3 regions of the Thiorhodococcus fuscus genome follow, and region 1 is predicted to be linked to each of the others. Evidence: predicted binding sites of a transcription regulator. Region 1 holds the regulator's gene; each other region holds the start of a gene.
The links. The regulator FNR, encoded in region 1, switches genes on or off when oxygen is low (the NO sensors DNR and NnrR bind a similar motif). The targets are predictions, from matches to a motif close to TTGATNTANATCAA.

Region 2: a site for FNR is predicted at 2,158-2,171, ahead of mnmL (tRNA modification radical SAM protein MnmL/YtqA). Genes of this name have one in related genera too.
Region 3: a site for FNR is predicted at 6,958-6,971, ahead of ACFSJC_RS17485 (ribonucleoside triphosphate reductase). Genes of this name have one in related genera too.

Annotation. Positions count from the first base shown of each region.
Region 1 covers NZ_JBHUHX010000040.1:79,031-89,667, forward strand. The annotation lists gene ACFSJC_RS14470 (GGDEF domain-containing protein) at 85-711, opposite strand; gene folE (GTP cyclohydrolase I FolE) at 867-1,505, opposite strand; gene moaA (GTP 3',8-cyclase MoaA) at 1,684-2,706, opposite strand; gene ACFSJC_RS14485 (extracellular catalytic domain type 1 short-chain-length polyhydroxyalkanoate depolymerase) at 2,983-4,047, shown strand; gene ACFSJC_RS14490 (cytochrome b) at 4,142-4,681, shown strand; gene ACFSJC_RS14495 (transglycosylase SLT domain-containing protein) at 4,823-6,256, opposite strand; gene ACFSJC_RS14500 (class I SAM-dependent methyltransferase) at 6,435-7,199, shown strand; gene rnhA (ribonuclease HI) at 7,192-7,653, shown strand; gene dnaQ (DNA polymerase III subunit epsilon) at 7,634-8,353, shown strand; gene fnr (fumarate/nitrate reduction transcriptional regulator Fnr) at 8,394-9,155, opposite strand; gene ACFSJC_RS14520 (CTP synthase) at 9,435-10,637, shown strand, end outside.
Region 2 covers NZ_JBHUHX010000051.1:73,789-84,425, forward strand. The annotation lists gene ACFSJC_RS16590 (DUF3683 domain-containing protein) at 1-1,839, opposite strand, end outside; gene mnmL (tRNA modification radical SAM protein MnmL/YtqA) at 2,207-3,181, shown strand; gene ubiU (ubiquinone anaerobic biosynthesis protein UbiU) at 3,202-4,197, shown strand; gene ubiV (ubiquinone anaerobic biosynthesis protein UbiV) at 4,271-5,203, shown strand; gene ACFSJC_RS16610 (sensor histidine kinase) at 5,287-7,092, shown strand; gene ACFSJC_RS16615 (sigma-54-dependent transcriptional regulator) at 7,089-8,447, shown strand; gene ACFSJC_RS16620 (hypothetical protein) at 8,530-8,847, opposite strand; gene ACFSJC_RS16625 (PhoPQ-activated protein PqaA family protein) at 9,149-10,637, shown strand, end outside.
Region 3 covers NZ_JBHUHX010000052.1:118,084-128,720, forward strand. The annotation lists gene ACFSJC_RS17455 (HlyC/CorC family transporter) at 1-784, opposite strand, end outside; gene ybeY (rRNA maturation RNase YbeY) at 791-1,297, opposite strand; gene ACFSJC_RS17465 (PhoH family protein) at 1,294-2,298, opposite strand; gene miaB (tRNA (N6-isopentenyl adenosine(37)-C2)-methylthiotransferase MiaB) at 2,305-3,636, opposite strand; gene ACFSJC_RS17475 (exo-alpha-sialidase) at 3,818-5,566, opposite strand; gene ACFSJC_RS17480 (hypothetical protein) at 5,574-6,608, opposite strand; gene ACFSJC_RS17485 (ribonucleoside triphosphate reductase) at 7,058-9,109, shown strand; gene nrdD (anaerobic ribonucleoside-triphosphate reductase) at 9,159-9,347, shown strand; gene ACFSJC_RS17495 (anaerobic ribonucleoside-triphosphate reductase activating protein) at 9,508-10,278, shown strand; gene ACFSJC_RS17500 (septal ring lytic transglycosylase RlpA family protein) at 10,378-10,637, opposite strand, start outside.

The DNA.
Region 1 (10,637 bases):
CGGTTGCGCCGGCCCTGACCGGCGCTCCGCGCATCTGGATGGCCGCCTTGCGCGGCCATTCGCGTTTTCAGGAGGAGGTAAGGCTCAGGCGACGCTCGTGAGGCGTCGGGCGGGCCGCATCTGGGTGTTGGGCGTGCGGTTGCCGCGTGAGTCCTGCGTGGCCTGGTCGGCGCGCTCGAAGATCGCCTTGGCCTCAATGCCCTCTTGCGGATAGAGCGCATACCCCATGTCGCTCAAGACCTGCAGCAGGGCCCCCTTGGCCATGATGGGTTTGGCGAGGCGCTTGGCGAGCCGGTCTGCGACACCCTGGGCCTTCGACGGCTCCATGATTCCTTCCAGAATGACGGCGAACTGATCCTCTCCGATCCGCGCGACCGTGTCGGTACTGCGTACTCCGGTGCGGAGCTGTTCGGCGTACTTGCCGATGACCTGCTCCGCGATCCCGTTGCCGTAACGCTCCGAGATGGACTCAAGATCGTCCATTCTCAGCAGGAGCAGTGCGAACGAGCCGCGATGGCTGCGGTGATACCTGACGGCGTCGGTCAAGCGATCGAGAAAGGCCTTGCGGTTGATGAGACCTGTCTGTAGATCGTAATCGCTGGCGTTGAGTGTGCGGCGAGGGGTCAGTGTCCTCGTTGAGCGGTTGCCGCGTTCCGAATCGGGCCGTTCGGCCTGCATGCTGTCGGGATTGGGGGAATTCGGTCCAACCATCTTGTCCTCATCATCGTAGACGGCTTGTCGTTATGTGTTCGGCGTCGACCCAGGTCCAACTCGTGTGGCATCGGTGGGTATCCAACAGAGTATATGAAAAAGCCGATACGATAATGAGATTCTTCCTTTCGCAAACGTGCTGTCGATGATAAGGATCAAGCCTTGATGAAGGACATGAATTCGGCGCGGGTGCGGGGATCCTCGTCGAAGGCGCCTCGCATGGCGCTCGAGACCGTCGTGCTGCGCTGTTTCTGTACCCCGCGCATCATCATGCAGGTGTGGCTGGCCTCCAAGACGACCGCGACGCCGTGCGCTCCGAGATGCTCCATCAGGGCGTCGGCGACCTGATTGGTCAGGCGTTCCTGGACCTGTAGTCGGCGGGCGAAGACGTCGACCACGCGTGCGATCTTGCTCAGTCCGACGACCTTGCCGTTGGGCAGATAGCCGACATGGGCGTGTCCGAAAAAGGGCAGCATGTGGTGCTCGCACATGGAATAGAATTCGATATCCCGCACTACGACCATCTGTTTGACGTCTTCGGCGAAGACGGCTCCCTTGATGATGTCCTCGGCGGACAGGCCGTAGCCGCTGGTCAGGAAGTCCAGCGCCTTCGCGACCCGCAAGGGGGTGCGCTTCAGTCCCTCGCGATCTGCGTCCTCGCCGATTTCGACGAGCATGCGCCGGATCAGATCCTCTTTCAGCGGGTCGTAAACCTCCTCGTTGGATTCGGGTTCGAAACTGGTTGCGTAATGGCTGTGTGCCAGTACCTGAGACAGCTTGGTCTTCTCTGACATGCGATGGCCTCGATATCCTTTGCGCTCGCTACGGGGCGGCCTTGTCCGTCCCGCGAACGGCTTCCGTTTAGTGCTTGAATGCAAGAATTGGGGCAATTCCACAAAAGGGAATCGGACCCGGCGCTGCGAATCGTCAAGGCTGGTCGGATGAGATCGGGTTTGGGTGGGCGGTTTTCGCTCATCCTCCGGTGACGTTCATGTGGCGTAACACAAGGGGTTGACCGGAGAGGTTGAAGTCGTGGCCGCGCGGTTTCAGGTCCATCGCGGAGACGATGGTCTGCTTGACCGGCGCATCGTCACAGGGGTTGGCCCGTAGGGCGCGTCGGAGGTCGACCGAGTGCTCTTGTCCCAGGCAGAGCAGAAGCCGTCCCTCGGCGGTCACGCGGACGCGATTGCAGTCCCCGCAGAAATTATGGCTGTGAGGCGAGATGAAGCCGACCCGGGTTTCGGTTCCGGCGATGCGGTAATACTTGGACGGGCCACCGGTGATTTCCGTCGTCGGCAGCAGCTCGAATGCCCCTTCCAGATCGCGGCGGATCGCGTCGCTCGGATAGTAGGCCTCGGCCCGGTCATGATCGGCGATGACGCCTAGGGGCATCTCCTCGATGAAGCTCAGGTCGATGCCCTGATCGATGGCGAATCGGGTGAGGTCGAGAATCTCGTCGTGGTTGCGGTTCTTGAGGATGACGCTGTTGAGCTTGACGCGCTCGAATCCGCAGCGGATGGCCGCCTGGATCCCGTCCAGTGTCTTGTCGATGTCGCCGAGTCGGGTGATGCGTCTGAAACGCTCGGGCCTGAGCGAATCCAGGCTGACGTTGATGCGTTTGACGCCTGCGTTCTTCAGCGCCGGGGCGTGCTGGCGGAGCTGGCTTCCGTTGGTGGTCAGCGCCAGGTCCTGGATCCCCGGGATCTCGCCGAGTCGCTCGAATAGCCAGATGGCGTTGCGGCGGACCAGGGGCTCGCCGCCGGTAATGCGGATGCGGGTGACGCCGAGTTCGCTGAAACAGCGGCCGAGCCGCGCCATCTCTTCGAGTGTGAGCAGTTGGTTGCGCGGCAGGAATTTCATGTCCTCGGACATGCAGTAGACGCAACGCAGATCGCATCGATCCGTGATGGATAGACGGACGTAGTGAATGCGCCGGCCGAAGCGGTCGGTCAGTGCGCTTCCCGCATCGATGGTCTTTCGGGTGGATGGGTTCATGTGCTCGGCGCTCCTCGTCCCGTCGGCTCGGATGGCCGATCGTGCTTCTAATTCGGTGTCATTCAGAGCGGTTTACTCTCGCAGGACTTGAGGTCGGCGGCAACCCGAGGAAATGGTGGTTTTGTCCAGCTCGGTCGGTTGGTTCTGCGCTGCGTCGACAGGGGCTCGCGTTGACCCGGTGAAGGCCATGCTCTAGCCTGCCGTTTCGTCCTCGGGCTTGGGCTCGGGATTTCTGGCGGGCGGCGGGCGATCGCCGTATCAATCGGACGCGTTCCCATGAAAGATTCCTGGAAGGCCGCGATGCAGGAGGCCACTCGGTTGACACGAGCCGGCCAGGTTGCCGAGGCGGCGGCGCTCATTGGGCGCGCGCTGAGCAAGGGTCCATCCGCTCCCGAGCCTGGCGCCGCTTCGGGTTCAGTGATCGATGGCGAATTCGAGGTCGTTCGGGACGCGCACGCGCCGGCATCGGTCGAATCTCCGGGGTGGTCGTCCGGGACCTTCGCGAACGCATCGGGTGCGCGAGATTATCGGTTTTTTGTCCCTCCGCCCGGCCCTCGGGCGGATGCTCCACGTCCGCTGTTGCTCATGCTCCATGGGTGCACGCAGGATCCCGATGATTTCGTGGCATCGACCCGAATGCAGGCGCTGGCGATGGAGCAGGGCGTGTATCTGCTATGCCCGGCGCAGTCCGTTGCGGCCAATGCCAATCGCTGTTGGGGCTGGTACGAAGAGACGAATCAATCGGTCGATCAGGGGGAGCCCGGAATCATTGCCGGCCTGGTTCGCCAGATCCTCTCCAGCCATCCGGTCGATAGGCGCAGGGTCTATGTCGCGGGCTTTTCGGCCGGCGGGGCCATGGCGGCTACTCTGGCCGCGCTCTATCCAGAGCTCTTCGCGGCCGCAGGCGTTCATTCAGGGTTGGTCTATGGCGCGGCGCGCGATCTCATGTCCGCCTTGGTCGTCATGCATCAGGGTGCGCCGGCGGCGAATGCGAGCCTGGGGCTAGGACGCGCGCCCGTTCCCATGATTCTGTTCCAGGGCGACGCGGACGCGACGGTGCATCCGAACAACGCCGCGCGTCTGATCGCGCAGGCTGGTTTCGTCGTCGGCGGCCCTGATGAACGACCGGCGGAGCAGGGGCGCGTGCCTGACGGCTACGCGTATAGTCGCTGGGTCTACGCCGATCCTGCTGGTCGTCGTTGCGCCGAGTTCTGGTCGATCCATGGAGCTGGACATGGTTGGTCGGGTGGTAGTGCCCTGCATGCCTTTACCGAACCGCAAGGGCCGGATGCCTCGCGTGAGATCCTGCGATTCTTTCTTGAGCACCCCAAGGGCGGCTGATCCGCGCCGGGGAGTCGATTCAGGCCAAATAGTTTTTTGCGCAATCCCATGTAAGAATCGCGGTTTCCTGATACTCAACATGAGGTAATCGTCCGTGAGTCAAGATATCAAGGTCGCGCGTTATGGCCTGGTCGCACAGGGGTTTCACTGGCTGGTAGCCCTGCTTCTACTTGGTCTCTTCGTCACCAACAGTCTGCGCGAGGCCGCTCCCGAGGAGTCCGAGCTTTTCTGGCTTCGGCTCCACATGTCGCTCGGCATCCTGGTCTTCCTGGTGACCATCGCCCGGATCGGCTGGCGCAAGATCGTCCCTCCGCCGGCCATGCTGGATGCGCCCAAGTGGAGTCAGTTCGCGGCCAACGCGGCCCACGTTCTGCTCAATCTCTCAACCCTGCTGGTTCCCATCTTCGGCTATCTGCGTGTCGCCTCGAAGGGCTATGCGGCTGATTTCTTCGGCACTCAGATTCCGTCTATCACGGGCGAGATGCATGCCCTGCACGAGCTCATGGAGAACGTTTTCCATGGCGAGCCGATGGAACTCTTTCTCTATGCGCTGATCGCGCTGCACGTGGTCGCGGCGCTCTGGCATCAGTATGTTCTGAAGGACAACGGGCTTCGGCGCATGCTGCCTTGGTAGGTCGTTGCGGCGATGGGGTCTTCGGAGTCCGTTGCCGCGACACCGTGCGGAGTTCGGCGGTGTCGCGAGGTGGGGGCGTATGGATCGCCTGACGAAGACGCGCGGCTCTCGACGTCTTCGTCAGGCGATCGCCAGGTCGATTTAGCTGGATCCGTTCGCGGTGCGGCGATAGATGCGTAGCGTATCGCCCGGGTTGAAGCGTTTCTCCACGACCGGATTCCAGCGGCGGATATCGGCGGTCGTCACCCCGTAGCGACGGGCGATAGCCGAAATGGAGTCGCCTTTGCGCACGCGATGGGTGAGCACGGCGGAGGTCCGCTTCTGGGTCGGGATGCTCAGGGTCTGTCCGGGCAGTAGCGGGTCGCGAACCGACATGCCGTTCCAGTCGGCCAGGGTCTTGAGGTCCAGTCCGTGGCGTAAGGCGACCGAGGCCAGTGTCTCGCCGTTACGCACGACGTGATCCTTGTTGTCGAGCATGGATTCGTCGACGAAGCTCGGCTGGCGCTGATGGACTCGGACCGCAACGCGCGAGGACATGGCGCCGGGCACCATCGGTATGACGTCGATCTTCGCGGACTTGGCGCTGATCTTGGCTCCCATCCCGGCCGGAACCCTCAGCTGGCGTATCGATCGACCGGCCTTGATCTTGAGGGTTGGGTTGAGCTGACGCAGCACGTCGAGATCGACCCCGCTCGCGGTTGCCACCTTGACCAGGTCCATGGGTTCGCGGCTGCGAATGACTTCCATGCCAGGTCGGTCGGGGATGCTCGGCAGGTGCTGGCCATACTTGCGGGCTTCGGCGATCAATCGTGCGTCGGCGAGGATCTGCGGAACGTAATTCTTGGTCTCGGAGGGCAGGTCGAGCGACCAGAAATCGGTGGGCTTGCCCTTGCGGCGGTTGGCGGCGATCGCCGATTCGACGCGTCCTGGGCCGCAGTTGTAGGCGGCCATTGCCAGTTCCCAGTCCCCATCGAAGCGACGGCTGAGCTGTTCGAGATAGTTCAGCGCGGCACGCGTTGATGCGACGACGTCACGACGCTCGTCATAACCGCCATCCAGTCTCAGGCCCATTTCCCGCGCAGTATAGGGCATGAACTGCCACATGCCGCCGGCGGCTTTCGGTGAGGTTGCTGCGGGGTTGTAGCGGCTTTCCACATGCGGCAGGAGGGCGAGTTCCATTGGGAACCCGCGGCTCTCGATTTCGGCGACGATCTGAGGCAGGTAGGGCGAAGCGCGCTGGGAGAGCTTTTCGAGGTAGCGCGGATCGCGCCTGAATCGCTCCAGCGTGCTGTCGATGCGTGCGTTCGCGTGGAGGTCGAGCTGCATCCCGGCTCGAACGCGTGACCAGAGATCTCCTTTGCTGCCTCCCTGGGCCAACTTGGTGCGTCCGGAAACGGAGACATCGCGAGCGGGCTTGACGAATCCGTATTCGCGTGCCGAAACGGTGCCGGCATAACTGCCGTAGGGTTGTTCGATCGTCGCGACATCCGTTCGGTTCGCGCAGCCCGGCATCAGCGGCAGGGCAAGGACAGCCAGCGCGCAGGCTGCGCGTCCGACAAGGCTGGCTTCAGTCATGGGAACCCCGACTTGAAATTATGTAACTGCCTGTTTGAGCGAGATATTATGATTTTACGCGTGCCATCATACGCAAAGGGGCGGCTTAATTCCAGGTTTGCCGTATGGCTTGGGTCTTATCGGCGGCACGACAGGCGTGTCGATCCTGGTACCATGTGCGGCCTCAAGAGGCATCCCCATGATCGTTTCCACCCGTCAGGAATCCCCGCTGGCCCGCTTGCCAGACTGGTATCGCTCCCCGCTTGGACAGGAGGTGGCGAGGCTTGAGTGTGCCTGCGTGCAGGGGTTGCTCAACACCATCTTCGGCTACCATCTGGTGCAGATCGGCGCGACAGAGGTCTTCCGGGACGTTCTCGCCGCCAGCCGCATCCGCCACCGCGTTCTCATGCCGTTCGAGTCCGTGCTCGATTCGGAGGGCTCTCGGGTCATCGGATCGGTTCAGCAGCTTCCGTTCTCCTCCGACAGCATCGATGCCGTGCTTCTACCTCACACGCTGGATTTCGCCTCCGATCCCCAGGGAGTGCTGGGAGAGGTCGAGCGAATCCTCATCCCCGAGGGACGGGTCGTGATCGTGGGATTCAACGCCTTGAGCCCCTGGGGTGCACGTCGTCTTCTCTGGCGCTCCAAGGGACGGATGCCCTGGTGCGGTCGCTTTCATCGTCCCGGACAGGTTCGGGATTGGCTGTCGGTGCAGGGCTGCGATCTGGAATGCTGCGAATACAGGATGTTCCGCCCGCCGTTGGCGAGTCTTCAGGGGCCCCGTTGTGGGGGCTTCGATCTCATGGGGCGACGCTTTTGGCCGATTCTGGGCGGCATCTATGTGATGCGCGCGGTCAAGCGCGTCGCCACCGTCACGCCTTTGCGCCCGCGTATGGCGAAGGCTTCCGCTTTGCTATCGGGCCGCGCGGTCCGTCCGACGACACGAGGAACAGGTCATGTCTGATTGCGTTCAGGCCTTCACCGACGGCGCCTGCAAGGGCAATCCCGGTCGGGGAGGCTGGGGTGTGCTGTTGCGCTGGGGCGAGGTGGAGAAGGAGCTGTTCGGCGGCGAGCGCGAGACCACCAACAATCGCATGGAGCTGATGGCCGTCATCGCCGCCCTGGAGTCGCTGACGCGTCCGACCTGTATCGAGATCACGACCGACTCTCAGTACGTCAAGCGCGGTGTCGGCGAGTGGATGCCGCGTTGGAAGCGCAACGGCTGGATGACCGCCGGGCGCCAGCCGGTCAAGAATCGCGACCTCTGGGAGCGTCTGGATCGCGCGCTGGGCGCGCATCAGGTCGGCTGGCACTGGGTCAAGGGACATGCCGGGCATGCCGAAAACGAGCGCGCCGACCGTCTCGCCAACCGAGGCGTCATCGATCAGGAGGGCAGTCGTGCGTCAGATCGTTCTTGATACCGAAACCACCGGTCTGGACCCGAAAGAGGGGCACCGCATCATCGAAATCGGCTGCGTCGAGATGGTCGACCGCCGCCTGACACGCAACAACTTCCATCACTACATTCAGCCCGACCGCGAGATCGACGCCGGCGCGATCGAGGTGCATGGGATTACCAACGAGTTCCTCGCCAACAAGCCGCGCTTCGAGGAGGTGGCCGAGTCCTTCGTGCGCTTCGTCGCGGGCGCCGAACTCATCATACACAACGCCCCCTTCGACGTCGGCTTCCTCGATCACGAATTCAGGCGCTGGCGCCCGGATGCGCCCTGTGTCGCCGATCTGTGCGAGGTGACGGATACCCTCGCGATGGCGCGGCGGCTCCATCCCGGGCAGCGCAACGGCCTGGATGCGCTCTGCAAGCGCTACTCGGTCGACAATTCGCACCGCGAACTGCACGGGGCCTTGCTCGACGCCGAGATCCTCGCCGACGTCTATCTCGCGATGACGGGGGGGCAGGTGGCGCTGCACCTGGGGAGCGAATCGCGCGAAGAGGATGGCGGGGGCTCGCGCGTGGTGCATCGCGGCCGGATCGATCCGGAGCGCCCGTCGCTGCGGGTGGTGCGTGCCGACGATGCGGCCCTGGAGGCGCACGCACGGCGCCTGTCGGCCATTCAGTCGGGCTGTTCCGACGGTTGTCTCTGGCTCAAGGACGTTTGAGTCTTTGTCTTTGCCCTGAACGTTGCGTCCAGGTGCTCCTTCAGGTTTGCTGTTGTTGCTGGCGGCGTCCCTGTCCGGATCCGCCGACCAGGGATTCGAGCGCGGTGAGATCGAGCAATTGGATATGCTTGCGGTCGACACGCATCAGGCCGTCTTCTTGAAAGCGCGTGAAGAGCCGACTGACGGTTTCGACCGCGAGACCGAGATAGTTGCCGATCTCGTGCCGCGACATGCTGAGATAGAAGTCGGACGGCGACAGTCCGCGCTTGTGCAGACGTTGCGACAGGCTCAGCAGAAAGGCGGCCAGGCGTTCCTCGGCGTTCTTCTTGCCGAGCAGCAGCAGCATGTCCGTGTCCTGTCCGATTTCCTTGCTCAGCAACCGGTACATCTGATGCTGAAGGCTGGGGATGATCGAGGTGAGTTCTTCGAGACGGCCGAAGGGTATCTCGCAGATCGCGGAGGTTTCGAGTACCTTGGCCGAACAGGCATGGGCATCCTTGTCGATGGCGTCCATGCCGATGATCTCGCCCGGCAGGTGGAAGCCGAGCACCTGCTCCCCGCCCTCTGGGCTGGGCGCGAAAGTCTTGACCGATCCGGTTTTGACGACGTACAGAGAGCGGAAGCGATCGCCCTCGCGAAACAGGAAGTCGCCCCGATGCAGGGGACGGGCTCGTTTGACGATGTCGTCCAAACGCTCGACGTCCTCTGCAACCAGGCCCATGGGCAGGCATAGAGAGGACAGCGTACAATTTTTACAGGCGACACGGATGGTTTCTAGAGAGATCACTTTTCGCTGATTCAAGGCGCCGCCCCTTAGACTGACATCGACGGTAGGGTTTTCATTCTGCTGTTTGATCTGGATCAAATATTAGCATTTTGTAACCTGATCCACATCAGAATACAAGGGCGGCATTCCGTGTGCGAAGGCTCTTCGGCTCCAGATACCTTTCGTCGCTCGGTGCCTGATCACGGGCTGTTCCAGGTGCCAGCTGGTCGCGCGCTCGATTGAGCCGGGGCGGCGATTTTGGTAGTTTGTCCGGGCATTCGGGCTATCACCCCTCGACCCTCCTTTTGTTTCCCTATGACCAAGTATATTTTCATCACCGGCGGTGTCGTTTCATCGCTGGGCAAAGGTATTGCATCGGCTTCCCTCGGGGCATTGCTCGAAGCGCGTGGCCTCAAGGTCACCATGATCAAGCTCGATCCCTACATCAACGTGGATCCGGGCACCATGAGTCCCTTTCAGCATGGCGAGGTCTATGTCACGGACGACGGTGCCGAGACCGACCTCGACCTGGGCCACTACGAGCGCTTTCTGCGCACCCGCATGGGGCGCAACAACAATTTCACCACGGGCCAGATCTACGACAGCGTGCTCCGCAAGGAGCGGCGCGGCGACTATCTGGGCCGTACCGTGCAGGTCATTCCGCACATTACCGACGAGATCAAGCAGAGCATCCGTCTCGGGGCCGAGGGCGCGGATGTCGCCATGGTCGAGATCGGCGGCACCGTCGGCGACATCGAATCGCTGCCATTCCTGGAGGCGATCCGTCAGATGCGTGTCGAAGAGGGCCGCGAGAACGCGCTCTTCATGCATCTGACCTTGGTGCCGTTCATTCGTACCGCCGGCGAGATCAAGACCAAGCCGACCCAGCACTCGGTGAAGGAGCTGCGCTCCATCGGTATCCAACCCGATATCCTCCTGTGCCGCTCCGAGACGCTGCTGCCGGACGAGGAGCGGCGCAAGATCGCGCTCTTCACCAACGTTCCGGAGAACGCCGTCATCTCGGCGGTGGACGCCGACAATATCTACCGCATCCCGCGCTTGCTGCACGCCCAGCAGCTCGACGACTTGGTCGTGCGTCAATGTCATCTCGACGTGCCCGAGGCGGATCTCTCCGAGTGGGATCGGGTCATGGAGGGCTTCGACCATCCAACGCGCAAGGTTCGCATCGGGATGGTCGGCAAGTACATGAACAACACCGAGGCCTACAAATCGTTGTCCGAGGCGCTCGCCCATGCCGGCGTGCGCACCGGGAGCAAGGTCGAGGTGCTCTATGTCGACTCCGAGGAGATCGAGCAGCAGGGGAGCGGCTGTCTGGAGGGGCTCGATGCCATCCTGGTTCCCGGCGGATTCGGCGAGCGTGGGATCGAGGGCAAGATCGCGACCGCCCAGTATGCCCGCGAGAAGCGCATCCCCTATCTCGGCATCTGTCTCGGCATGCAGATCGCGGTGATCGAATACGCGCGTCATGTCGCCGGTCTGGAAGGCGCCCACAGCACC
Region 2 (10,637 bases), on a different contig from region 1:
ACGCTCCAGGATCGCCTGCCAGCGCGTACGCACCCCGACGATGGAATCGCGGGCCGCATCGCGCTTGGCGTTGAGAATGGCACGACCCTCGTCCGATTCCTCGTAATCGCCCTCGCAGCGCGCTTCCGGCATATCCGAGGCCAGGTAGTCGAGCACGGCCGCCATGATGGCGTCCTTGTTGCGGATCGACAGCTCGATGTTGATACGCTCGATGCCCCGACTGTAGTCGGACAGCCGATCGAGCGGGATGACCACGTCCTCGTTGATCTTGAAGGCGTTGGTGTGACGCGAGATCGCGGCCGTGCGGGCGCGATCGAGCCAGAAACGTTTGCGCGCCTCCGGGCTCACGGCGATGAAGCCCTCGCCGTCGCGTGCCTGGGCCAAGCGCACGACCTGTTCGGCAACCTTGACCAGCGCAGCCTCGTCGTCGCTCACCAGATCGGCGATCAGAACCATTTTCGGCAGTTCGTGACGGGCCGCCTTGGTCGAGTAGTCCACGGCGCGCACATAGCGCTCGTCCAGATGCTCCAGACCGGCCATCTGCACGCCCGACTGGGATTCGATGTAATCCTTGATCTCGACGATGGCCGGCACGGCCAGATCCAGATCGGTCCCGAAGAACTCCAGGCACACGGTGCGGACATGATCCGGCATGCGATGCAGGACGAAACGCGCCGAGGTGATGATGCCGTCGCAGCCCTCCTTCTGGACGCCGGGCAGGCCGGACAGAAATTTGTCGGTCACGTCCTTGCCGAGACCGACCTTGCGGAAGGACTGACCCGGCATCGCCAGGACCTCGGGCTCGCCGCGCGGCGTCTTGCCGTCGGGGGCGTAACGCGTCACCCGAAAGCGCACCTGCTCCTGATCGTGGATCCTGCCGAGGTTGTGATCGAGCCGCTCGACCTCCAGCCAGTCCGCATCCGGCGTCACCATGCGCCAGGAGGCCAGGTTGTCGAGCGCCGTGCCCCAGAGCACCGCCTTCTTGCCGCCCGCGTTCATGGCGATGTTGCCGCCGATGCAGGAGGCGTCCTGCGAGGTCGGATCCACGGCAAAGGCCAAGCCGTTGGCGTCGGCCAGATCCGAGACGCGCCGGGTGACCACGCCGGCGCCGCAATGGGCCGTCGGCACCAACCCCTCGACGCCCGGCAGCGCGATCCGCTCGACGCCCGAAAGGGTTTCCAGCTTCTCGGTGTTGATGACCGCTGTCATGGGATGCAACGGCACCGCCGATCCCGTGTAGCCGGTGCCGCCGCCACGCGGAATCAGCGTCAGACCACAGTCGATACAGGCCCGCACGATATGCGCGACCTCGTCCTCGGTATCGGGAGAGATGACGACGAAGGGCAGCTCGACACGCCAGTCGGTGGCATCCGTGGCGTGCGAGACGCGCGCCAGACCGCCGAAGTCCAGGTTGTCCTTACGGGTGATCCCGGACAGCGCCTTGCTCAGACGCTCGCGCTGGGCATGCTCGGCCTCGAACCAGTCTCCGAAGCGCTGTACCGCCGCGCGTGCGGCCTCCAACAGCCGCGCCGCACGCTGGTTGTCGTTGAGCCGCTGCTCGAACTGATCGAGCCGATGCTCGAGCGCCTGCAGCAACAGCCGACGCCGGTCAAGATTCTCGAGCAGGTCGTCTTGCAGGTAGGGATTACGGGTAACGACCCACATATCGCCCAGCACCTCGAACAGCATGCGCGCCGAGCGACCCGTCCGACGCGTACCGCGCAGCTCCTCGATCAGGCTCCACATCGATTCGCCGAGGAACCGGATGACGATCTCTCGATCGGAGAAGGAGGTGTAGTTGTAAGGGATCTCGCGGATACGCTGCTGGGTGTCTGACATTATTGATTCTGCTGTAGGGCGTGTTTTTGCACTGCACAAAATGGTACTGCAAAGTCGCTCCCCGCGTTTCCCTGTCTTTCGAGCAGGTATCGTCTTGCGAGGCGACGACATTGCTCCTGGTGTTGATCCGTCGTTCGCGGCGAGGTTTTCGCCATGAGCGAAGCCTCTCGAAAACGCCGAGTATCGAATGCGGCCGCCGGGGCGGCAACGACATCTGGCAGCTGCGGGGAATGGTTCCAGAAACCCTCCGACACCGAACGATCAGTGAACCACTCACCCCTGGACACAGATGTCCCGAAACCTTAGATTGATATTTTATTGATTCAGATCAAACTTTTCATCAGCCAGCCCAGTTAATTTTGCCCGGATGCCCTCCCCTCCCGCTCAACACCGCATCTTAAGTGATCGCGTCAATACGTTTGGACAGTACCTGCTGAAACGCTACGGCCAGCGGGTGCACAAGCTCGCGCTCAATGCCGGCTTCACCTGTCCGAACCGCGATGGAACCAAAGGCCATGGCGGTTGCAGCTTCTGCAACAACGTCTCCTTCGGCCCCAACGCCAAGCGATCGCCGCAGATCGACCCGCAGCTCGAAGCGGGACGCGGCGTGCTCGCCAAGCGCACGGGTGCCCGTCGTTTCATGGCCTATTTCCAGACCTACACCAACACCTACGACGAGGTGGAGGTGCTGAGATCGCGTTACGACGACGCCTTGAGCCACACGGACGTAATCGGACTCTCGGTCGGCACCCGGCCGGACTGCGTCCCCGAGGCGGTTCTGGACCTGCTGGCCAGCTATCGCGCCAAGGGCAAGGAGGTCTGGCTCGAACTGGGCCTGCAGTCCGCCGACGACGCCACGCTCGCCAGGGTCAACCGAGGCCATGGGTTCGCCGACTATCGCACGGCGGTCATGGCGGCGCACCGGCGCGGAATCCCGGTCTGCACCCACTTCATCATCGGATTGCCCGGAGAGGGTCGCGAGGCGGCCTTGCGCACCCTCGATCGGGTGCTGGAACTCGGAGTGGAAGGGCTCAAGCTCCATCCGCTGCACGTGGTCCGCCACACACGTTTGGCCATCGAATGGCGGCGGGGCGACTATCAACCGCTGACCCTCGCCGAATACATCGACATCTGCGCCGATCTGATCGAGCGCACGCCGCCCTCCGTGATCTTCCACCGCCTCACCGGAACCGCGTCCAAGGACATCTTGCTCGCGCCCGACTGGTGCAGCGGCAAATGGGCGGCCCTGAACGGGATCGAGGCGGAGCTATACCGTCGCGGTACGCGCCAGGGCGATGGGATCGATCCGCTCTCACAACAGAAACTTCTCAGCACTGCCTGACCCGCTGGAGACCATCCACCATGGAACTCGTCTGTCCCGCCGGCAACCTGCCGATGCTCAAGGCTGCCGTCGACAACGGCGCCAATGCCGTTTATCTCGGCTTCCGTGACGACACCAACGCCCGCCACTTCGCTGGGTTGAACTTCAACGACAAACAGATCCAGCAGGGCATCCAGTACGCCCATGACCGAGGCGTCAAGGTCTTCGTCGCCATCAACACCTATGCACAACCGAACGGCTGGGAGCGCTGGACGGCCGCCGTCGACCGTGCCGCCGGACTGGGCGTCGACGCCATCATCCTGGCCGACATGGGCATACTCGATTACGCGACGCAGCGTCACCCGAACATCAACCTGCACCTCTCGGTCCAGGGATCGGCGACCAATCCGGCCGCGATCGGCTTCATGCAACGTCATTTCAACATCAAGCGCGTGGTGGTCCCGCGCGTGCTCTCGCTGACCCAGGTCGCCAATCTCATCAAAGAAACGACGGTCCCGGTCGAGATCTTCGGCTTCGGCAGCCTCTGCGTCATGGTGGAAGGTCGTTGTCTGTTGTCCTCCTATGCCAGCGGTCAGTCACCCAATACCTACGGCGCCTGCTCGCCGGCCGCGCATGTCGAGTGGCGCGATACCCCCGAGGGCCAGGAGACGCGGCTCGGCGGCATCCTGATTGAGCGTCGCTCGCACTCCGAGGCAGCCGGCTATCCGACCCTCTGCAAGGGCCGCTATCAGGTCGACGGCGAGCTGCGACACGCCATCGAGGAGCCGACCAGCCTCAACACACTGGACATCCTGCCCGACATCATGGCCGCCGGTGTGAGCGCCATCAAAATCGAGGGACGCCAGCGCAGCACCCGCTACGTCTCCCAGATCACCCAGGTCTGGCGCGAGGCCATCGACAGCTGCCAGCGCAACCCGCAGGCATTCCGTCCCAAGGAGAGCTGGCACCAGATCCTGGCCCAGGTCTCGGAAGGCGCCCAAACCACCATTGGCCCCTACGAGCGGACCTGGCACTGAAGAAGCGGCCAGCTTCCAGATCCCAGTTTCCAGCGCTGCAACAGCACGCCTCGATGAACACCCGACCGAACCTATGACATCCTTGAGCAACAGCACACATCGCCCCCGCCTCTCGCTCGGCCCCATCCTCTATCTCTGGTCGCGCGAGCAGGTCATGGACTTCTACGCCGAGATGATCGAGTCGCCAGTCGACGTCATCTATCTGGGCGAGACCATCTGCTCCAAGCGCCGCCAATTGCGTCCCGAAGACTACTGGGAGCTGGCCGAGCGCGTCGTCGCCGCCGGCAAGGAGGCGGTTATCTCCACACTGGCCCTGATCGAATCCGACGGCGAACTCAAGACGCTCAAGCGCATCTGCGCCGACGAGCGCTTCTCGATCGAGGCCAATGACCTGGGCGCGCTCGACTTCCTGGAAGGACGCCCCTTCATCGCCGGACACTCGATCAACCTCTACAACCACCGCACCCTGGCCTTCCTCGCCGAGCGCGGACTCAAGCGTTGGGTGCTGCCGGTCGAACTCGGCCGCGAGACCGCCACCGATCTGCTGCGCCTGCGCCCGGCCGGCGTCGAGTGCGAGCTGTTCGCCTTCGGCCGTCTCCCGCTCGCCTACTCGGCGCGCTGCTTCACCGCCTACAACCGCGACCTGGGCAAGGACGACTGCCAGTTCTGCTGCGGCGACTATCCGGACGGACTGACGATTTCGACCCAGGACGGCCTGCAATTCCTGACCCTCAACGGCATCCAGACCCAGTCGGCCAATACGCACAATCTACTGCCCGCACTGGACGAGGTGAGCGAACTGGGCGTCGACCTGCTGCGCATCAGTCCCCAGTCCGCCCATACCGCCGACGTGGTCCGCGTCTTCGCCGACACATTGAGCGGCCAACTGGACACCGCCGAGGGCATGACCAAGCTGCACGACTGGGCACCCTCCGGTCTGTGCGACGGCTACTGGACTGGCGACGCCGGTCACCAGACCGGGCTGACGCTGCCAAGCACGCGTTAAACGCCCCCGGAGGAGCAATCGGCATCGAGCCAAGGTCCAGCCGACTCAAGCGCCGCCTCTTATGGGCGGCGCTGCTCCTCGGATTGTGCGCCGGGCTCTGGGCGCTCGGCCTCTGGTCCTACCGCGACGGCATCGGACGCCTGGCCGCTCAGGGACGCACCGACCTCAATCTCTACATGGCCCATCTCCAGGGGTTGCTCGCCAAATACGAGCCACTTCCGGAACTGCTCGCCACCAACCCCCGTCTGATCGAATTCCTGCGCGCGCCCGGCGGACAGGAGAGCATCCAGGCGCTCAACCGCTACCTCGAAACCATCAACCGGATCAGCGACGCCACCGACACCTACCTGATGGACGCCGAGGGGCTGACGATCGCGGCCAGCAACTGGCAGGCAGAACGCCCCTTCGTGGGACGCAACTTCAGCTTCCGACCCTATTTCCGCGACGCCATGGGCGGACAACTGGGACGCTATTTCGCGCTAGGAACCACATCCAAGCAGCGCGGCTACTATTTCGCCTATCCAGTGCATGAAAAGGGCGAGATCCTCGGCGCCGTCGTGGTCAAGATCGACATCAGCGAGGCCGAGCGCCGCTGGGCCAAACCGGACCGGATCTTTCTGGTCACGGACCCGGATGGGGTCGTCTTCGTCTCCACCCACCCCGAGCAGCGCTTCCGCACCCTCTTCCCGCTCGATGACGCAGCCCGTCGGCGCATCGCCAACAGCAACCGCTATCTGAACGCCACGCTATCCCCGATGGGGCTGGAGATCCTAAAACGTCTTCCCGAGGGCCAACTCGTGCGTCTAGAGCCCGAACGGGGATGGCCCAAGCACACGCGCTATCTGCTTCAGTCCCGCCCCATGCCGGCCGCCGGCTGGCAGGTTCACGAGCTCTCGGACACCCGCGAGGTCATCCGCGATACGCTCAAGCTGACCACCCTCGCCGCCGCACTCGCCGCCACTGCGGCCCTGATCGCCGCGCTCATGCTGCAACACCAGCGCGCCCGACGCGTCCATGACGTGCTGACCGAACGGGCACGCGCCTCGCTCGAACGCATCAACCTGGAATTGGAGGAACGGGTCGCCACCCGCACGGCCGAGCTGACCCGCACCAACCGGCGCCTTCTGGACGAGGTCGACGAGCGATTGCGCGCCGAACAGGCGCTGCGCGAGGCCCAGCAGGCGCTGATCCAGTCGGCCAAACTGGCCACGCTGGGACAGATGTCGGCCGGCATCAATCACGAACTCAACCAACCGCTCGCCGCCATCCGCACCTATGCCGACAACGGGCGGTTGCTGCTGGCCAAGGGCCGCACCCAGGAGGTCGAGCTCAACCTCGAACAGATCCTGGCCCTCACCGAACGCATGGCCAAGATCGGCTCTCAGCTCAAGCTCTTCGCCCGCAAGACCTCGGGCGAGCTGATCGCCTTGCCCCTGGCCCCGGTCATCGAAGGCGCCGCCCGCATCGCCGCCCCCATCCTCGACCGCTGCGGAGGCACCCTGGAATCACAGGTTCCGGCCGAGCTCAGCGTCAAGGCCAACGACGTCTTGTTGCAGCAAGTCCTGGTCAATCTGCTCGGCAACGCCTGCCAGGCGATCGACGGGCAGCCCGAACGGCGTATCCGCATCGAGGCGCGCCGCACCCAGGATTGGGTGATCACGACCGTCGATGACACAGGCCCCGGAATTCCCGAATCCGACCTGAACCTCATCTTCGAACCCTTCTTCACCACCAAGGACGCCGGCGAAGGATTGGGCCTGGGGCTCGCGATCTCGGCCCGCATCGCCGCCGAGATGGGCGGCTCGCTCGCCACCGTCCCGCTCGACTCTGGCGCCTGCTTCGAGCTCAGGCTTCCAGCGGCGGACATCCACCCCTCTCAGGCAACATGAACAGCAGCCCATCGATCCTCTTCGTCGACGACGAACAACACATCCGCGCGGCCAATCGTCAGACGCTCGAACTCGCCGGATTGACCTCGCAAACATTCGAGCGTGCCGAGCCCGTCCTGCCGCTGCTCACCCGCGACTGGCCGGGAGTCCTCATCACCGACATCCGTCTGCCCGGAATGGACGGCCTGGAACTGCTGGCACAGGCCCACGCGATCGACCCGGACATCCCGGTCATCCTCATCACCGGGCATGGCGACGTCAGCACGGCCGTCAAGGCGATGCGCGGCGGCGCCTACGACTTCATCGAGAAGCCCTATCCCGCCGAGCGTCTGATCGACACGGTGCAGCGCGCCTTGGACAAGCGCGCCCTGGTGATGGAGAACCGCAACCTGCGGGTCGAGCTTATGGCCAACACGGCCCTGGGGCCGCGCATCATCGGACGCAGCCCCGAAATGTGCCAGCTACGCGCGACCATCGCCCGCATCGCCGATACGGGCGCGGACGTGCTGATCTTCGGAGAGACGGGAACCGGAAAGGAGCTGGTGGCGCGCTCGCTGCACGAACACAGCCGTCGGCGCGACTGCAATTTCGTCGCGGTCAACTGCGGCGCGGTGCCGGAGACCATGATCGAAAGCGAACTCTTCGGCCACGAAGCAGGCGCCTTCACCGGGGCCAAATCCAAACGCATCGGCAAGTTCGAGCACGCCCATCGCGGAACCCTCTTTCTCGACGAGATCGAGAGCATGCCCGCCTCGGCCCAGGTACAACTGCTCAGAGTGGTTCAGGAACGCGCCATCGAACGGCTGGGATCCAACCAGGTCATCCCGCTCGACTTCCGAGTGGTGGCCGCCACCAAGGTCGATCTGCGCGAGGCGGCCAATCAGGGCAGCTTCCGCGAGGATCTCTACTATCGGCTCAACGTCGTGACCCTGCACATCCCGCCGCTGCGCAACCGACGCGACGACATCCCGCTGCTCTTCCACCATTTCCTGCTGGTGGCCCAGGACCGCTTCCAGCGCGATGCACCCTTCCCCGCCCAGAGCGAGGTCAGCCGCCTGATCGGCTACGATTGGCCGGGAAACGTGCGCGAGCTGCGCAATATCACCGAACGCTACGTCCTGCTCGGCGAACAGTTCGATTGGTCCCTCGCAGACCTCTTGGCCGCCCCCATGGCAGGCGCACCCCGAACCCTGCCCGAACAGATCGAGAGCTTCGAAAAGAGCCTGATCGTACAGGCCCTCGCCTTCAGCAAGGGCAGCATCAAGGACACCATGACCACGCTCGGCATCCCCCGCAAGACGCTCTACGACAAGATGCAAAAATACCAACTCGACAAGGACGACTACAAGGCATGAGCCGCCGGGGGCGGCTCATGCCCACGAGGATGCGCTCAAGCCCCACGGTTGGAATGCGATTCCATTCAGGCGCATCGAGGGGTCAGTCGAGCTGATCGAAGATGCAGTCGAGGGCCGCCTGATCGGTGCCCGTCGGATAGTAGGCATTGATGTCTTCGGCATAGGTGGCCTTGTCGACGCTGCCTACAGCGAGCTTGCTGGTCTCGTCGATGAAATAGACGTCGTCGCCGTTGACTTCGAGCAGGAAGTCGATCGGCTGGTTTCCGATCTTGAGCTTGGCGCAGTTGGTGCCCACCCGATTCAGAAACGCATTGGTCACCGGACCTTCCGGTGCAAGGACACCGCTGCCGCAGCCGGTCAGGGCGAACAGGATGGCGAGTGAAAAGGTCGTACGCTTCATTGCAGTCCCCTCTGGAGCCCGATCGATTGGATCCGATTCGGATGCCTGGCGCATTGATGTCGACGTCATACGTCTTCACCGCGCCGAACCCAAGGTCAAACGAGCGCGCGCCCACACGGCAGCGACAGTTGACTTTGGGCCGAGTCACCGGCACCTGGAGACTGGAGGTTAGGCGATTTCCGCAAATGAGGCGACCCAGGCGATGTTCCCCTGAATTCACCTCATGCTCACCAAGACCATGATTCAGGGCGATTGAAACCGCTGATCGAGCGCGATCGAGGCCAAACGTGGGAGGTTGGTCATGAAATTCTCGATGGTCCCCGTCATGCTGGCGACAGTGCTGATACTCGTCGGGCAGGCCCCGAGGACCGAGGCGACCGCCTTGGACGACTACGTGGACAAGCCGGACCCGAGCTATAGCTATTCCTACGAGGAAACGCGGCAGGGCTGGGGATACAGCATTCACGTCGTCGACATGACCTCCCAGCAATGGCGCTCGCCATCGGAGGTCGATCGAACGCTGTGGAGGCACGAGCTGCTGATCGCCGTGCCCTGGATCTTCCACTCCGGAAACCAGGGCACGGCCATCCTGATCGTGAACGGCGGCGGCAATATCAAACCGGGCGGCACGGAGAACGACGAACTGCTGGGCATCATGGCGGGAACGACGGGGGCCGTCGTCGCCATGTTGAGCCAGGTCCCCAATCAGCCACTCCAATTCGCCGACGAGAGCGCCCCCAGGGAGGAGGACGCGATTCTCGCCTACGGCATGGACAAGTACCTGACGACCGGCGACCCGGAATGGCTGCCCCAGCTGCCCATGACCAAGGCCGCGATCCGGGCCTTGGACAGCATCCAGACCTTCGCCGCCACCTATCCCAACGTCTGGCCGACACTCCCGATCATCGAGGACGTCATCATCGCGGGCGGCTCCAAACGCGGCTGGACGACCTGGCTCGCCGCCGCCGTCGAGGCCCGCAAGGGCGAGGCGTCCCGAGTGCGCGCAATCCTGCCGGCCTCGATCGACCTGCTCAACCTCGACGCCCAGTTCGACCACCATTGGGAGGCCTATGGATTCTACGCGCCCGCCGTCCAGGATTATGCCGACCTCGACATCCCCTGCCGGGCGGGCACTCCGGAAGGTCAGGCGATGCTGGAGATCATCGATCCATACGCCTACCGCGACCGTCTCACCATGCCGAAGCTCGTGGTCAACTCCTCGGGCGATCAGTTCTTCCTCCCCGATTCGTCGCAGTTCTACTGGGCTGGACTACCGGAACCGAAGCAGCTGCGCTACTCGTTCAATACAGACCACTCCCAAAGCCAAGATCTGCCGAGCGTCATCCTGCCCACGCTCTCATGGCTCAGCGATGTCCTGGACGACAACCCGAGCCCGCGAATCGACTGGACGCGCGAATCCGACGGTTCGATTCGCGTCTGGACCGACAGCGCACCCAAGACGGTCAAGCTTTGGCAAGCCACCAACCCCAATGCCCGAGATTTCCGCCTGGATACGATCGGAGCGGCCTGGACGAGCACGCCGCTGCAGCCGAGTGCCGACGGAAGCTACCTGGGCCGTGTCGCGCCGCCACCCGAGGGCTGGACGGCCTTCGCCGTCGAGGTGACCTTTCCCGGAGCAACCGCCATTCCAACACCCCTGGAAAGCGATGAGATCCTCACCACGGACGTGCGCATCGTCCCGGACATCCTGCCCTATGCCGATACCGTCTGCCCGGCCTATCCCCGATCGCCCATCTCGCTCCCCGGCAGCGACGCCGCCGTCGATCACG
Region 3 (10,637 bases), on a different contig from region 1:
TGAAGCGGAATCGACCGAGCTCGACCGATTCGCCGCGTTTCGGCAGGTGCCCCAAGGCGTTGACCACCAGACCACCGATGGTGTCGAAGCCCTCGTCCGAGAAGTCGCTGCCGAAATACTCGTTGAAATCCTCGATGGCGGTACGGGCCTTGGCGCTGTATTCGTTCTCGCCGCGCTGAAAGATACCCGACCCCTCGTCGTAGTCGTGCTCGTCGTCGATCTCGCCGACGATCTGCTCCAGCACGTCCTCGATGGTCACGAGCCCGGCTGCGCTGCCGTATTCGTCGACGACGATCGCCATGTGGTTGCGGCTGGAGCGGAATTCCTTGAGCAGGACGTTGAGACGCTTGCTCTCGGGAACGAAGACGGCGGAGCGGAGCAGGTCGCGGATGTTGAAGGCGCGATGCCCCGAGTTGAGACAGAATGAGAGCAGGTCCTTGGCCAGAAGGATCCCGACCACCTCACCCTTGTCGTCGCCGGTAACCGGAAAACGTGAATGGGCGGATTTGACCGCGATCTGGAGAATCCGCTCCAGAGAGTCGTCCCTCTTCAGAGACACCATTTCCGCGCGCGGGATCATGATGTCACGAACGCGCAGATCGGAAACCTGCAGGACGCCCTCAATCATGCTCAAGGCATCCGTGTCCAGAAGCTCCCGTTCCCGGGCGTCCTTCAGCAACTCCACGAGTTGCTCCTTGTCCTGTGGTTCGCCTCCAAGCAAATGGCCAAGTCGTTCGAGCCAATTGCGTGAACGCGAACCCTCGCTAGATCGATCGCTCGTCATGAGGTGTCAATGATCCTCCAGGTCAACCTGGTTTTCGTAGGGAGGCGCGAATCCTAACCCGCGCATGATGCCGATTTCCAGCGTCTCCATCTCGTCCGCCTGTTCGTCGGTAATATGATCGTAATCAAGAAGATGCAAGACCCCATGCACCACCATGTGCGCCCAATGGGCGAGCGGTTCCTTGCCCTGTTCCAGCGCCTCGCGACGCACCACATCGGCGCAGATCACCAGATCGCCGATGAGGTCGGAGATGGGATCCTCGGAGGCCACGCCGGGAGGTAGCTCGAACGGAAAGGACAGCACGTTGGTCGCATAATCGCGCCCCCGGTACTGCAGATTCAGCGCGGCGGCCTCGTCCGGATCCACCACTCGAATCGTCATGGCCGCACGCTCCCGACGCCCGGCCAATGCGGCCTTGGCCCAGCGTTCGAACCGGGGCGGCAAGGGCAAATCCGCGCAGTCGGTCGCAACCTGTAGATCCAGATCCAACGACACGTCCACAAAGACGCTCATGCCTGCTCCTCCTGCCGGACTCCGCGTGGCGGCGTTGGATTCTCGAAGTCGTCATAGGCATTGACGATGCGCTGAACCAGTGCATGACGCACCACGTCGCGCGCACTGAAGAAGGTGAAGCTGATGCCATTCACGTTCTGAAGGATATCGATCGCCTGACGCAGCCCCGATAGCTGGCCTCGCGGCAGATCGACCTGGGTGATATCGCCGGTGATGACGGCGGTCGAGCCGAAACCGATGCGGGTCAGGAACATCTTCATCTGCTCGGGCGTGGTGTTCTGGGCCTCGTCGAGGATGATGAAGGAGTCGTTGAGTGTGCGCCCACGCATATAGGCCAGCGGGGCGACCTCGATGACGTTGCGCTCGATCAGCTTGGTAACCTTCTCGAAGCCCAGCATCTCGAACAGTGCATCGTAAAGCGGGCGCAGATAGGGATCGATCTTCTGCGCCAGATCGCCGGGCAGGAAGCCGAGCCGCTCGCCGGCCTCGACCGCCGGACGCACCAGCAGCAGACGCCGCACCCGGTCCGACTCCAGTGCCTCGACCGCACAGGCGACGGCGAGATAGGTCTTGCCGGTACCGGCAGGCCCCACCCCGAAGTTGATGTCATTGCGTACGATGGCGTGGAGATATTCCTGCTGGTTCGCTCCGCGCGCACGAATGAGCCCGCGTTTGGTCTTGATGACCACCTCGGGAAGACGCGCCCCGACCTCCTCCACCAGCCCATCGGCCCCAGACTCCTGGAGCGCGAGGTGGATCTTCTCCGGCGTCAGCACCTCGTTCGCCGTATCGGCGTAGAGGTCGCGCAACAGACGCTCGCCGAGCATGACCGAGGGGCGCTCGCCGACGAGACGGAAGGAGAGACCGCGATTGTTGATTTCGATGCCCAGCCGGCGTTCGAGCTGGCGCAGGTGTTGATCGAGTTGGCCGCAGAGGTTGGCGAGACGCGCGTTGTCCTCGGGCGCAAGCTGTAGGTCCAGCGTTTCAGGTTGAGTAGACAAGGGGACTCAGGACGTCAGATGTCCGCGAAGTGAATTGGGAAGGGCCTCGCTGATGCTGAGGTCCACGAAGGTGCCGATCAAGTCCGAAGGGCCATCGAAGTTGACCACCCGGTTGTTCTCCGTTCGGCCGGAAAGCTGGGCGGGATCCTTCCGCGAAGGCCCCTCGACCAGCACGCGCTGCACCGTGCCGACCATCTGTCGGCTGATGCGCTGCGCATTGGTATTGATCCGCTGCTGCAGACGCTCAAGTCGCGCCTTTTTGACCGCCAGCGACACGTCGTCCGGATAGTCGGCCGCCGGAGTGCCGGGGCGCCGGCTATAGACGAAGCTGAAGCTGTGGTCGAAGCCGATCTCGTCGACCAGGGCGAGCGTATCGGCGAAATCCTCCTCGGTCTCGCCCGGAAAGCCGACGATGAAATCCGAAGAGATGCTGATGTCCGGACGCACCCGACGCAGACGGCGGATCTTATCGGCATACTCAGCGGCCGTGTGACCACGCTTCATGGCCGCCAGAATGCGGTCCGAGCCGGACTGCACAGGCAGATGCAGGAAGCTCACCAGCTCGGGCACCTCGGCGAAAACCTCGATCAGGTCATCAGAGAATTCGACCGGATGACTGGTGGTGAAGCGGATGCGTTCGATGCCTTCGATGGCAGCGACATAACGGATCAGCAGGGAAAGATCGCCCGTTTCGCCCTCAGCATCCCCCATCTCGCCACGATAGGCATTGACATTTTGTCCAAGGAGATTGACCTCGCGCACTCCCTGCTCGGCCAGACCGGCCACCTCGGCGATCACAGCGTCGAGCGGACGGCTGATCTCCTCGCCACGCGTGAAGGGCACGATGCAGTAGGTACAGTATTTGGAGCAGCCCTCCATCACAGAAACGAACGCAGTCGGTCCTTCGGCCTTGTGCGCTGGGAGACAGTCGAACTTCTCGATCTCGGGGAAAGAGACGTCGACCTGAGCACGCCGCTCGGCCCGCAAATCCTTGAGCATCTGAGGCAGACGGTGCAGGGTCTGAGGGCCGAACACCAGATCCACGTAGGGCGCCCGATCGCGGATCGCCTCGCCCTCCTGGCTCGCCACGCAACCGCCGACACCGATGACCAGATCGGGTCGCGCGACCTTCCAGGGACGCCAACGTCCGAGCTGCGAGAAGACCTTCTCCTGCGCCTTTTCGCGTACCGAGCAGGTGTTGAGCAGCAGCACGTCGGCCTCTTCGGGCGTCTCGGTCAGCTCCAGTCCCATCGACTCGCGCAAGGCATCCGCAATGCGGGCCGAGTCGTATTCGTTCATCTGGCAGCCAAAGGTTTGAATATAGAGCTTAGGGGGCATGGAAATCCGCCATCGGAGGCAGTGGATCGAGGGCCTTGATCAAGGCTTGGATAGGGCTAGGCAATGGGTCGTCAATCCCGGATCAGGATCGAGATTAGGATCGCAAGGGCGCGTATCCTGCTAAAACAGCGGTTTAGTGTCAACCCTCCGCACTGGGACAGCGTACTGCCCGCCTGCCTCGTCAATAGCGAGTGAAGGAGAAATCGCCAACCTCGTTTCGATATTCCTTGTACCAGTCGCCGTCGATGAAGATCCAGGTTTCCTCGCTCCGGGTCAGAGTCGGTGGCTTGGAATAGGTTCCCCCCCGGGGAAGCTTCAACGCGGGAATCTCATAGGTGAACTCCACCGCAACACGCGCCACCTTCCCTTCGATCTGGGCATCCAAGATCTTGAAATCCCGCTGCTTGACCCGCCCCGACTGTCCGACATAATCGGTCACAGGCATCCGACGGCGGAAGTAGGGATCGAACAAGGCATAGGCCGCCTCGTAGTCGCCCTTGACCAAGGCGCCCCAGAAATCGGCAACACGCGCTTCGAGGCGAGCCTTTTCCGCTGCGGGGTTCTGGCCGGACGACGCACTAAAGGTCGACTCGGCAGGCAGGGCATAGAGATAGAGGTCTGGTATGGCCAGATCGTCGGTGCGGTAGCGCGAGCCAATCAACCAGAAATGATGGCCCGAGGCACGCAGGTTGTCGACGAAGGGAAAGAGCACATCCTCGAATCGGCCCGGAGCGTCCGCTGGAACGTCCTGCTCCAGCCAGGTCGAACCCGCGTCGGCCGAGCGATTGTAGTAGAGATCCCCGCGTAGATTGCGGTAATCGTTCCAGGCCACGACGACCTGACCATCCTGCCCCAGCGCCATTTGCGGAAAGGTGTCCTGAGTGACATCGAAGGGATAATGGCGGAAGGGTCGAATCGGCTCCCAGCTCACGCCACCGTCCGATGAGCGGGTGAAATAGACGTGGTTCTTGCGCGGCTGGCGCGTCTGCTGGGCGCTGCGGGCGCTGAACGCCAGATAGACATGCGCGTCGCGCGCGACCAGGCTCAGCGAGCCGATGTCGTAGGCATCACTGCCAGGAAAGGCGTAGGTCTTCCAATGCCCGTCCTCGCGCACGGCGGATTCGAGACGATATTCGTTGCCATAGGCACCGAACCAAACGACCACTGGCTGTCCCCGCGCCTCGGCCGCCTCGATCAGCAAAACGCTGCCGATCGTTTTGACAGGCTCGGGCTCGGTCCAGCCCAATGCACCGTCGGCCTCCACATGGACGAGCCGAGTCTCTCCATCCAGTCGCGCATCGGCAAAGAGATGGGCGCGCCCGGCGGCCATCGTCAGTGCCGGCCAGAAACCGATGTCGTAGCCGGCCGTCAGACGGCTCACCTCACCCCAGGTCCGCCCGCCATCAGCGGAGCGCCGACCGTAGAGATGGTAGTTGGGGGTTGCTTGCGCACTGGACTCCTCCGTACCAGAGCGCGGACCATCGGGCGCATCGCCCAACCAAACGACGGCGACCTGGCCGGCCGAATCGCCCGAGACCCGGATACGCGGCAAGGGCCGCGACGCCGAGTCGAGGGCAACGGGCTCGGACCAAGCGCTACCGGCCTCAAGGCTGCGCAGCTTGACGGTGGGAGCCGAGCCGGCCTGGCCTTCCAACCATGCCGCATAAAGCCGCTCGCCGAATGACTCCAGCACGAAGCCGGCCGCCTTCGCGCGCGGCGAGGTCAATGTCTGGACGCTCGAATCCGGCTGGCGCACCAGGAGCCTGCCCTGATGATCGCCATAGGCGACGAAGGGCTTGCCCGAATGGGTTACCGCCAGCCTTGGCGTCAACCTAGGATTGAAGCTGTCGGGATTGACGCGCCACTCGGACGGGGCGGCGAAAAGAAGCGGCGAGATCAGAACTCCCGCCGCCCACATCAGAGACCGCATGCTCACCTTAGAAGCTGCTCATGCCTTGCGTACCGTTGTTGCGTAACCAAACGCCATTGTTCACCGTTCCGGTGAAGCTCGTGAATCCATCCGGCGAGATGGTGGACGTCGCCGAGCCATTCACGAGATTGAACTCCAACTTCATGACGGTGGCCGAGTCCTCCACGTGCCCGGACGTTCCCGGGCGAATCTGCACATAGCCCCATCCGCCCTGAGACGAGATCTGATTGACGACCGATTGAGGAAGGATATCCGTCATGTCGACCGCCCCGGTGCAGACGACGTTCTTGGCGGAGGTCGGCAGGGCCGCCGGAGCGAAGGGTTCGGAGCGCATCACCGTATCCCTGTCGAAAACTCCGGCGAGTGTGCCCGCCTGGTCAGGAGAAAGATAAATGCTGACGCTGCAGGTTTCGCAGTCGCGCTGGCTGGTCGCCGTACCCGCACCATCCGCAACCGGCGTGACGAAAAAGCGTGTCGTCCATTCGCTCGGAGGCATCAAGGTGACACCTGCGCTGCCCATCCCCAGACCGAAATCCAAAATCTCCCCGAGGAATGCCGTCAGCCCGCCCCAATTACCCAGCATCGCACCTGGCGTATAAGCCGCATCCTGCCCTGGATTGAGGGCTTGGTAACCGAAGGCCGCCCCTCCGGAGAGTTCGAGCATGATCGCCTCGCCGTAGAGGTCCGCCCCAGTTCCTCCCTCGCTCGTATCGTCGCCGTCGTCGACGATCAGAAATCCGCGCGCCAGACCCGTGTTGGTGGTGCTGAACTGAACGCCTCCATAGGGAGCCAACGTCTGCGGATCATTGAACAGAGGGCCGCCACCCTCGCTGGACAGGAACACGCCGGACGCATCGAACGTCAACATATCGTTGGCACGGCCGGATGCGGACACCTGCTTGATACCCTCGTCGATACAGGGCGAAGCCAGGTCCGCCGACTTGGTGAAATAGTTGAGATTCACCACCCCCTGGGGATCCTTGTTGACGACCGACACGATGGTCGCCACCGTCGGGCTGCGCGTCATCACTGGAAACAGCATCGCATCCGCATGACCCAGTTGGGGCGCGGTGCCGCTCAAAACCACAAGCCCCGTCGCGCCAATAGCTGCAACGGAGCCAAACCCTATCTTTAAACTAGGTTTTTTCATGATGATGCCCCTAAGGTGCGTCGTTCAATGATGATGGGATCGGCGTGGAAGGCGGCGCGCCATAGCGGGCGGCCATCGGAAAGAAGCACTCTCAAGGCTAGTCGCAAATAACGGATCCGCAAGACGTTGACGGACTCGAAGCCCTATCCGCCAGCCGAATGTCGGTGACCGCTCCGCCCCACCGGCAGAGCAGTCACCGAAGACCAGGCCCGCCCGAGCGCAAGATGCGGATGCCTCCGGGTTGATCTCGATCAATGAATGCAATACCTGGTCGACACACCATCTAGTTGACGCTAAACTTCGCGCCAACTAGATATAGCGTCCTTTTTTAGAGAGTCTCCATGGGCACCGGTCAACCAAACTTTCCCACATTGCCGACACGCGTCAGTAAGCGCGACGGCTCCGAGGTCCGTTTCGACGCCTCCAAGATCGAATCCGCGATCCTGCGCGCCGGACAGGCAACGGGAGAATTTGGACAGATGGAGACCGGTCTGCTGACCGCTCAGATCGTCAAGGTACTGGCGCATCGTTTCGGCGACGGACGCCTTCCCGAGATCGAGGACATCCAGGACGTCGTCGAGCAGACCCTGATCTCGGCCAATCATTTCGAAACCGCGCGCGCCTACATCGTCTATCGCGAGCAGCGCAAGAAGCTGCGCGCCGACACCCGCGTCATGGTCGATGTCACCGCCTCCATCAGCGAATATCTGGACCGCTCGGACTGGCGCGTCGCCGCCAACGCCAACCAGGGCTACTCGCTCGGCGGGCTCATCCTCAACACCTCGGGCAAGATGATCGCCAACTATTGGTTGAGCCATGTCTACCCGCCCGAGATCGGTCAGGCCCATCGCGAAGGCGATCTCCACATACACGATCTGGACATGCTTTCCGGCTATTGCGCCGGCTGGTCGCTGCGCAACCTGCTCAACGAGGGGCTGAACGGCGTGCCCGGAAAGGTCGAGGCCAGCGCACCCAAGCACATGTCCTCGGCGATCGGCCAGATCGTCAATTTCCTCGGCACCTTGCAGAACGAATGGGCCGGCGCCCAGGCCTTCTCCAGCTTCGATACCTACATGGCGCCCTTCGTGCGCGTCGATGAACTGCCCTACAAGCAGGTCAAGCAGTACATCCAGGAGCTGATTTATAACCTCAACGTGCCATCGCGTTGGGGCACCCAGACGCCCTTCACCAACCTGACCTTCGACTGGGTCTGCCCGGACGACCTCAAGGAGCAGGTGCCCGTGATCGGCGGCCAGGAACAGCCCTTCACCTACGGCGATCTCCAGGCCGAGATGGACATGATCAATCGTGCCTATATCGAGGTCATGACCGAGGGCGACGCCAAGGGCCGGATCTTCACCTTCCCGATCCCGACCTACAACATCACCCCGGACTTCCCCTGGGAGAGCGAGAACGCCGAGCTGCTGTTCGAGATGACCGCGAAGTACGGCCTGCCCTACTTCCAGAACTTCATCAACTCCGAGCTCACGCCCAACATGGTGCGCTCCATGTGCTGCCGGCTGCAGCTCGATCTGCGCGAGCTGCTCAAGCGCGGCAACGGGCTCTTCGGCTCGGCCGAGCAGACCGGATCGCTCGGCGTGGTCACCATCAACTGCGCGCGTCTCGGCTATACCCACAAGGGCGACGAGGCCGGGCTGATGGCGCGGCTCGACGAACTGCTCGACATCGCCCGCAACAGCCTGGAGATGAAGCGCAAGGTCATCAAGCGCCACATGGACGCGGGGCTCTTCCCCTATACCAAGCGCTATCTGGGCACACTGCGCAATCACTTCTCGACCATCGGCATCAACGGTGTCAACGAGATGATCCGCAACTTCAGCGGCGACGCAGACGACATCACCACCCCGAACGGTCATGCGCTGGCCTGCCGGTTGCTCGACCACGTCCGCGAACGCATGCTCGAATTCCAGGAAGCGACCGGCAACATGTACAACCTGGAGGCCACCCCGGCCGAGGGAACGACCTACCGCTTCGCCCGCGAGGACCAGAAGCGCTATCCGGACATCATCCAGGCCGGCACCCGGGAGACCCCCTACTACACCAACAGCTCGCAGCTACCGGTCGGCTACACCGACGACCCCTTCGAGGCGCTGTCGATGCAGGAGGCCCTGCAGACCAAGTACACCGGCGGCACCGTGCTGCATCTCTACATGAGCGAGCAGATCTCATCCACGGATGCCTGCCGTCGCCTGGTGCGCCGTGCGCTGGAGAACTTCCGCCAGCCCTACATCACCATCACGCCGGTGTTCTCCATCTGCCCCAAACACGGCTACATCGCCGGCGAGCACCATTTCTGCCCGATCTGCGACAAGGAGCTGATCGCGCGCAAGCAGGCCGACACCACGACCACGGCCAACGAAGCACAAGCCTGACCGACCATCGAGTCGCCAAACAGAACGCACCCACAAGGAAATCACCGACATGAACGACGCACGCACCCAACTCAGCAACGAAGAGCGTACCCCCTGCGAGGTCTGGACCCGCGTCATGGGCTATCACCGCCCGGTCTCCGCCTTCAACAACGGCAAGCGCGCCGAGCACGCCGAACGCTGCTACTTCAACGAACAGCCCAAGGGCTCGGAGCAGTGCCGCGAGCCGCTGGCCGCCTAAGGAGCACGAAACCCCTCTCCACCGTGCTAGTACGACGCACTCCAGAGGCGAGAGGGGTTGGGGTGAGGGCCGAACCGAAAGGGCGGCCTGACTCCCGAACAGAGACAGACCCTGCGCTCATCCACAACCAGCCTCCACGAGGCAGGCAGCACCAAATCACATGAGCCACCCCGTCCGCCCCCCAACGCAGACGCCCGCACCCAACCTCGAAGCAGAGTCGACAGCCGCGCCCATCCCCAGCGCCGACCGTTTGCGCATCGGCGGATTCACCCGACTCACCACCATCGACTACCCCGGCGAACTGGCCGCCGTCGTCTTCTGCCAAGGCTGCGCATGGCGCTGCCGCTACTGCCACAACACCGACCTGCTCGACGCCAGCGCACCCGGACTCATCCACTGGACCGACATCCAGGGGTTCCTCGAACAGCGCATCGGTCTGCTCGACGGCGTCGTCTTCAGCGGTGGCGAGCCCACCGCCCAGAGCGCTCTCGCCGCAGCCATGCAAGCAACCCGCGCACTCGGATTCAAGGTCGGACTCCATACCGGCGGCGTCTACCCGGATCGTCTCCGCGACCTGCTTCCGCTCATCGACTGGATCGGCCTCGACATCAAGGCCCTCCCCCACGACTATCCAGCCATCACAGGTGTCGCCCACTCCGGCCAGCGTGCCTGGGAGAGCCTGGACGTTCTGCTCACCGCCCGCGTGCCGATGGAGGTCCGCACCACCCTGATGCCAAACTGGACACCCGAGCAAATCGCCGAGCTCGCGCATGCACTCGCTGATGCCGGGGTGACGCACTACTGCATTCAGGAATGCGATACGGATCGGGCGCTGGATGGGACGCTGCAGGGGTCTTTGGTGGGGATGGACGAGCGGATTGGATTGATTGATCGAAAGCGGTTCGCAAGCTTCCTGATTCGCGGGGATTGAGAAAGCCCTTTCGGCGCGACGCCGCTCAATCACAGACAGGTCTGGCGAGGCTATCGGATTGCGGATGGGCGGATCGGCTCCCGCCCATCCGCAATCCGATCAGAAGAGATCGATCAGGATCTGCTGTGCGGCCGCGACCGTGAGGCCGGAGCTGGAGGGAGCCGTGATGGTGTCGTCATTGAGGATTTTCAGTTCGACCGGAGCGACGCCACGGCCCAGCATGCCAAGCTCACGTGCGGCGCCCTTGGAGAGGTCGATGGTTCGACCGCGAACGTAGGGACCACGATCGTTGACGGTCACCTCGACGGAGCGCCCATTGGCCTTGTTGGTGACCATGAGGCGGGTTCCGAATTTGAGGG